Regions from separate parts of the Paenibacillus sp. FSL R5-0345 genome, predicted to be linked through region 3. Evidence: a T-box and tRNA genes for the amino acid it is inferred to sense, from the RefSeq annotation. Region 3 holds a T-box; the other regions hold tRNA genes.
What was found. A T-box is a leader RNA that pairs with one kind of tRNA and senses whether it is charged. The one in region 3 lies ahead of R50345_RS23640 (valine--tRNA ligase), so its partner is inferred to be a tRNA-Val.
Positions count from the first base shown of each region.

Region 1: it encodes a tRNA-Val, which carries the amino acid that the T-box ahead of R50345_RS23640 (valine--tRNA ligase) is inferred to sense. The anticodon was not compared.
Region 2: it encodes a tRNA-Val, which carries the amino acid that the T-box ahead of R50345_RS23640 (valine--tRNA ligase) is inferred to sense. The anticodon was not compared.

Region 1 is NZ_CP009281.1:6,086,401-6,088,638, reverse strand. It holds rRNA gene R50345_RS26915 (23S ribosomal RNA) at 1-474, shown strand, start outside; rRNA gene rrf (5S ribosomal RNA) at 549-665, shown strand; tRNA gene R50345_RS26905 (tRNA-Asn) at 672-747, shown strand; tRNA gene R50345_RS26900 (tRNA-Thr) at 749-824, shown strand; tRNA gene R50345_RS26895 (tRNA-Glu) at 836-910, shown strand; tRNA gene R50345_RS26890 (tRNA-Val) at 951-1,026, shown strand; tRNA gene R50345_RS26885 (tRNA-Gln) at 1,070-1,144, shown strand; tRNA gene R50345_RS26880 (tRNA-Lys) at 1,150-1,222, shown strand; tRNA gene R50345_RS26875 (tRNA-Leu) at 1,238-1,321, shown strand; tRNA gene R50345_RS26870 (tRNA-Gly) at 1,328-1,402, shown strand; tRNA gene R50345_RS26865 (tRNA-Arg) at 1,411-1,487, shown strand; tRNA gene R50345_RS26860 (tRNA-Pro) at 1,518-1,591, shown strand; tRNA gene R50345_RS26855 (tRNA-Gly) at 1,604-1,677, shown strand; tRNA gene R50345_RS26850 (tRNA-Pro) at 1,692-1,765, shown strand; gene R50345_RS26845 (ImmA/IrrE family metallo-endopeptidase) at 1,863-2,238, opposite strand, start outside.
Region 2 is NZ_CP009281.1:873,120-875,357, forward strand. It holds rRNA gene R50345_RS03805 (23S ribosomal RNA) at 1-659, shown strand, start outside; rRNA gene rrf (5S ribosomal RNA) at 732-848, shown strand; tRNA gene R50345_RS03815 (tRNA-Ile) at 906-982, shown strand; tRNA gene R50345_RS03820 (tRNA-Asn) at 986-1,061, shown strand; tRNA gene R50345_RS03825 (tRNA-Ser) at 1,067-1,159, shown strand; tRNA gene R50345_RS03830 (tRNA-Glu) at 1,290-1,361, shown strand; tRNA gene R50345_RS03835 (tRNA-Val) at 1,368-1,443, shown strand; tRNA gene R50345_RS03840 (tRNA-Met) at 1,461-1,537, shown strand; tRNA gene R50345_RS03845 (tRNA-Met) at 1,610-1,686, shown strand; tRNA gene R50345_RS03850 (tRNA-Asp) at 1,712-1,789, shown strand; tRNA gene R50345_RS03855 (tRNA-Gln) at 1,806-1,880, shown strand; tRNA gene R50345_RS03860 (tRNA-Lys) at 1,888-1,963, shown strand; tRNA gene R50345_RS03865 (tRNA-Leu) at 1,979-2,062, shown strand; tRNA gene R50345_RS03870 (tRNA-Gly) at 2,069-2,143, shown strand; tRNA gene R50345_RS03875 (tRNA-Arg) at 2,152-2,228, shown strand.
Region 3 is NZ_CP009281.1:5,339,647-5,341,884, forward strand. It holds gene R50345_RS23640 (valine--tRNA ligase) at 1-913, opposite strand, end outside; T-box leader at 1,117-1,400, opposite strand; gene R50345_RS23645 (LysM peptidoglycan-binding domain-containing protein) at 1,741-2,238, opposite strand, start outside.

The DNA.
Region 1 (2,238 bases), 750 kb from region 3:
ATCGCTCAACGGATAAAAGCTACCCTGGGGATAACAGGCTTATCTCCCCCAAGAGTCCACATCGACGGGGAGGTTTGGCACCTCGATGTCGGCTCATCGCATCCTGGGGCTGAAGTAGGTCCCAAGGGTTGGGCTGTTCGCCCATTAAAGCGGTACGCGAGCTGGGTTCAGAACGTCGTGAGACAGTTCGGTCCCTATCTGTCGTGGGCGCAGGAAATTTGAGAGGAGCTGTCCTTAGTACGAGAGGACCGGGATGGACGTACCGCTGGTGCACCAGTTGTTTCGCCAGAAGCATGGCTGGGTAGCTACGTACGGACGGGATAAGCGCTGAAAGCATCTAAGCGTGAAGCCCCCCTCAAGATGAGATTTCCCAATTAGTAAGACCCCTTGAAGACGACGAGGTAGATAGGTTGGAGGTGGAAGTGCAGTAATGCATGGAGCTGACCAATACTAATCGGTCGAGGGCTTATCCTATACTTAAAATGCAAATTCAATTCGGATTCAGTTTTCAGGCGATTAAGCCTGAGCATTTACGCTGTAAATGCCCGTTTGGTGGCGATAGCGGAGGGGTTCCACGCGTACCCATCCCGAACACGACCGTTAAGCCCTCCAGCGCCGATGGTACTTGGACCGAAGGGTCCTGGGAGAGTAGGACGTTGCCAAGCGGATATTCCCTGATAGCTCAGTTGGTAGAGCACTCGACTGTTAATCGAGTTGTCACAGGTTCGAGTCCTGTTCGGGGAGCCATGCTCTCATAGCTCAGCAGGTAGAGTGCTTCCATGGTAAGGAAGAGGTCACCGGTTCGAATCCGGTTGAGAGCTCCACAGATTTGCAAGGCCCGTTGGTCAAGGGGTTAAGACACCTCCCTTTCACGGAGGTAACATGGGTTCGAATCCCATACGGGTCACCAACTTTTACTTGTACTTACCCTTAGAGGGTCCCATAGATATGGAGGCTTAGCTCAGCTGGGAGAGCATCTGCCTTACAAGCAGAGGGTCGGGGGTTCGATCCCCTCAGCCTCCACCATAATCTTCCTGAGAGATTATGGGCAACATAGAGGTAGCATCAATGGGGATTAGCCAAGCGGTAAGGCAACGGACTTTGACTCCGTCACTCATAGGTTCGAATCCTATATCCCCAGCCAAGTGCGAGCCATTAGCTCAGTTGGTAGAGCACCTGACTTTTAATCAGGGTGTCGAAGGTTCGAGTCCTTCATGGCTCACTTTTATTATTACATGCGCGTGTGGCGGAATGGCAGACGCACCAGACTTAGGATCTGGCGTTTCACGACGTGGGGGTTCAAGTCCCTTCACGCGCACCATATTTTGCGGAAGTGGCTCAGCGGTAGAGCATCGCCTTGCCAAGGCGAGGGTCGCGGGTTCGATTCCCGTCTTCCGCTCCATAATTTTTGCGCCCTTAGCTCAGCTGGATAGAGCGTTTGACTACGAATCAAAAGGCCGGGAGTTCGAATCTCTCAGGGCGCGCCATTTTTTTATTAAGCAATCATAGCATTATAACGGGATGTAGCTCAGCTTGGTAGAGCACCTGGTTTGGGACCAGGGGGTCGCATGTTCAAATCGTGTCATCCCGATTTTTCACCTTTGCGGGTGTAGTTCAATGGTAGAACTTCAGCCTTCCAAGCTGATAGCGTGGGTTCGATTCCCATCACCCGCTCCATAATTTTATAGTAACGGGATGTAGCTCAGCTTGGTAGAGCACCTGGTTTGGGACCAGGGGGTCGCATGTTCAAATCGTGTCATCCCGATACTCAGCTTAATCGCTCTTAGAAGCTCTTACTTCGGTAAGAGCTTTTTTGTTATGTAATGATTTAATACGCATGTATTGATATAACATATGCTCTATCATTCTTCCAAAAGAAATTGAACTTCTGGTGGAATACCAATTCGTAAATAATAACTTTTCCATGATTCTTCTTGCTCAGGATTGCTACCTGTGGATAGTAGCTTTACAGCAAAGACATTAGCTTGACGTTCAAGCTTCCCAGGAGAGAAGTAGGAGCTTTCCTCTAAAAAAAAGCGGTTAATCCCCTTATGAAGTCGATCATGTCCTAATTCATGCGCACAAACGAAGCGCTGCCACTCAACTGGCAACTCATTATGAATGACAATAAATCTTCTTCTTAGTTTTCGGTAATATAATCCCTTTGTGCCTGTCCCAAGGTTCATGAAACGAATGTGAATACCCAGCGCTGAGGCCAGCTCGAACGGACAGTTGGTT
Region 2 (2,238 bases), 2.3 Mb from region 3:
AGGCGGGCAGTTTGACTGGGGCGGTCGCCTCCTAAAGAGTAACGGAGGCGTTCCAAGGTTCCCTCAGAATGGTTGGAAATCATTCGAAGAGTGCAAAGGCATAAGGGAGCTTGACTGCGAGACCTACAAGTCGAGCAGGGACGAAAGTCGGACTTAGTGATCCGGTGGTACCGCATGGAAGGGCCATCGCTCAACGGATAAAAGCTACCCTGGGGATAACAGGCTTATCTCCCCCAAGAGTCCACATCGACGGGGAGGTTTGGCACCTCGATGTCGGCTCATCGCATCCTGGGGCTGAAGTAGGTCCCAAGGGTTGGGCTGTTCGCCCATTAAAGCGGTACGCGAGCTGGGTTCAGAACGTCGTGAGACAGTTCGGTCCCTATCTGTCGTGGGCGCAGGAAATTTGAGAGGAGCTGTCCTTAGTACGAGAGGACCGGGATGGACGTACCGCTGGTGCACCAGTTGTTTCGCCAGAAGCATGGCTGGGTAGCTACGTACGGACGGGATAAGCGCTGAAAGCATCTAAGCGTGAAGCCCCCCTCAAGATGAGATTTCCCAATTAGTAAGACCCCTTGAAGACGACGAGGTAGATAGGTTGGAGGTGGAAGTGCAGTAATGCATGGAGCTGACCAATACTAATCGGTCGAGGGCTTATCCTATACTTAAAATGCAAATTCAATTCGGATTCAGTTTTCAGGCGATTAAGCCTGAGCATTACGCTGTAATGTCCGTTTGGTGGCGATAGCGGAGGGGTTCCACGCGTACCCATCCCGAACACGACCGTTAAGCCCTCCAGCGCCGATGGTACTTGGACCGAAGGGTCCTGGGAGAGTAGGACGCCGCCAAGCGGACAACCACATTACCCGTGGTATTTTTTTTGCCCTTAATATTCGTATGTCTTAAAAGGGCCTTTAGCTCAGCTGGTTAGAGCGCACCCCTGATAAGGGTGAGGTCGGTGGTTCGAGTCCACTAAGGCCCACCATATTCCCTGATAGCTCAGTTGGTAGAGCACTCGACTGTTAATCGAGTTGTCACAGGTTCGAGTCCTGTTCGGGGAGCCATTTATGGAGAGGTGTCCGAGTTTGGCCGAAGGAGCACGATTGGAAATCGTGTAGGCGCCACAAGCGTCTCGAGGGTTCGAATCCCTCTCTCTCCGCCATGAATTTACTTCCCTGTTAGGGATGAGAAGCCTAGGTGGTTCGTTGAAGCATAAGCTTCGTTAGGAATGCTTCGCAATCTCGATCGTAGTGAGAGTATCCCTCTCTCTCCGCCATAAAGTTTATTAGCATGGCCCGTTGGTCAAGGGGTTAAGACACCTCCCTTTCACGGAGGTAACATGGGTTCGAATCCCATACGGGTCATAACATGGAGGCTTAGCTCAGCTGGGAGAGCATCTGCCTTACAAGCAGAGGGTCGGGGGTTCGATCCCCTCAGCCTCCACCATATTCATTTAAGAACGACGCGGGGTGGAGCAGCCCGGTAGCTCGTCGGGCTCATAACCCGAAGGCCGCAGGTTCAAATCCTGCCCCCGCAACCAAATTTTCCTTAAGCATGATGTTTTGGGACTAGCTGGCGTAGTGTAAATGAATAGTATATACTTATTAAATGACGCGGGGTGGAGCAGCCCGGTAGCTCGTCGGGCTCATAACCCGAAGGCCGCAGGTTCAAATCCTGCCCCCGCAACCAATTTACATTTATGCATTATGTCTGTGGAACCGTGGTGTAGTTGGCCTAACATGCCTGCCTGTCACGCAGGAGATCGCGAGTTCGAATCTCGTCGGTTCCGCCATTTAGTTAATTATTGTTGGGGATTAGCCAAGCGGTAAGGCAACGGACTTTGACTCCGTCATGCATAGGTTCAAATCCTATATCCCCAGCCATTTATGAGAGCCATTAGCTCAGTTGGTAGAGCACCTGACTTTTAATCAGGGTGTCGAAGGTTCGAGTCCTTCATGGCTCACCATTATTTTTAAAGTGTGCGCGTGTGGCGGAATGGCAGACGCACCAGACTTAGGATCTGGCGTTTCACGACGTGGGGGTTCAAGTCCCTTCACGCGCACCATATTTTGCGGAAGTGGCTCAGCGGTAGAGCATCGCCTTGCCAAGGCGAGGGTCGCGGGTTCGATTCCCGTCTTCCGCTCCATAATTTTTGCGCCCTTAGCTCAGCTGGATAGAGCGTTTGACTACGAATCAAAAGGCCGGGAGTTCGAATCTCTCAGGGCGCGCCATTTTTATTAC
Region 3 (2,238 bases):
CTGCTTCTTCATTCATCGTACCGCTCTCATCCATTACGTTAATCTGCGGTAAGTTGTGACGTTGCCCCATCTCGAAGTCATTCGGGTCATGAGCTGGTGTAATCTTAACCGCACCACTACCAAACTCTTTGTCTACATAATCATCAGCGATAATCGGAATCTCACGGCCAATAATCGGCAGGATCAACGTTTTGCCGATCAGATCTTTATACCGATCGTCTTCCGGATGAACAGCAACCGCCGTATCGCCCAGCATCGTCTCCGGACGTGTAGTCGCTACTGTAATAAATCCACTACCGTCTTTGAGCGGGTAACGCAGGTGATACAAGTGACCGTTAACTTCTTTATATTCAACCTCGATATCCGACAATGCTGTGCGAGCCGCCGGGTCCCAGTTGATGATACGTTTCCCACGGTAGATCAAGCCTTTATTGTAAAGCTTAACGAATACCTCACGTACAGCCTTCGACAACCCTTCATCCAAGGTAAAGCGTTCGCGGGAATAGTCAAGGGAAAGCCCCATCTTAGCCCACTGCTCATGAATGGTGTTCGCATATTTATCTTTCCAATCCCATACCTGCTCCAGGAACTTCTCGCGTCCGAGATCATGTCTTGAGATTCCTTGCTCACGCAGCTTTTGCTCTACCTTTGTTTGCGTTGCGATACCGGCATGGTCCGTACCCGGTAGCCAAAGCGTATCGAAGCCCTGCATCCGTTTCGTACGAATCAAGATGTCCTGAAGCGTAAAATCAAGCGCATGGCCAATGTGCAGCATTCCCGTTACGTTTGGTGGCGGGATTACAATGCTATATGCTTTTGCATCTGGACGTCCGCCTGCACGGAAATATCCACCCTCTGTCCAGTAGGAATACCACTTGGTTTCTGCCGATTTCGGATCATACGTTGTTGGCATTTCATTCTTAGTGTCGTTTGCAGCGGCAGCATCTGCCGCTGTATCTTGCAGGTCCGGCAACTCTGCCGCTGTTAGATTGTTTTGGTCAGCCATTCTCTGATACCTCCACTTGGTTACTTGTAGTTTCTTGTAAAAATATAAGAACGATATACAGAGTGAAACTTATACATTCTTATATTTATAAAACAAAAAGACCCCTCGTCTCAAAGGACGAAAGGCCATTCTTTCGCGGTACCACCTTTGTTTCGCGCCAATGAAAAATAAACCTACACTTCTCTCACCTTACGGTTCAGAAGCTTAGCGCGACACTCGTACAGATAACGGCTGCTACCGGCCACATCCTAACTTATCTCTCATGCCTATGAAGACAAGCTCAGAAGGGCGACTCCGGGGCGACTTCGGTGGCTGTATCCTACGGAATGTCACAGCACTTGCATTCCGCTCTCTGAAGGGCTGACCGCCTACTCTTCCCGTTCCCAGTCTTTACTTAGATATTGCTTACTCCATAATACATTTTGAGTCATCCCTAGTCAACCTGAATAGGCTTCTACAGCGGGACTTTAAGCGGAATTTCGACTTATAGCGTGCATATGTCGAATTTTCATTCGATTCATCACTCTGCGTTGGTTAGATACCCCACTTTCTAACGTTCTCCGTTCACACAAGAATAAACGCTTACCGTCCTTTTACGGACGGTAAGCGTTTATTCGAGAAATATAAGGATAATGTATAACGTGAAACTTATATATTCTTATATTTAGACAAAAATCCCGATCTACTATCAGATCGGGATTCACCTATTCATGTGAGTGCGCATTGTAACTCAACTACGGAATGTACAATACTTGCCCTTCTTCTACACTCTGCCCTGACAATCGATTATACATTCCCAGCTCCCGCGCACTTAGCTGATACTTCTCTGCGATCGTATCTAGCGTTTCTTCACGCTGCACGATGCAAAGGCGAACCTTCCGGAACAAGTTAGCGCCATCTGCTCCGGTAATGAATCTGCTCTTCCACTCTGTATTATTTCCCGCTTCTGGAATGATCGCTGCAGCCGATGCAGTTCCTTCGGACTGAAGAGCTTCCTGTTCTTTACGGGAACGGCTAGAGCTAAGTAATGAAGAGAAAGTAAGATGTTCTTTGGCTGGAACCTCTGCTTCTTTCTTACTACCTAGCGCAATCTTAAGGTCTTGCTTCTCCTCTGGCTGTGGCACCGTCTCTTGAGAAACAAAGACTTCGTTCGCATTCTCACTGATCGGCTGAGCATTCTCTTCTTGTGCGTGAAGCTCATGGTTTGCCTCGTTTTCTGAAGCGAATACAGC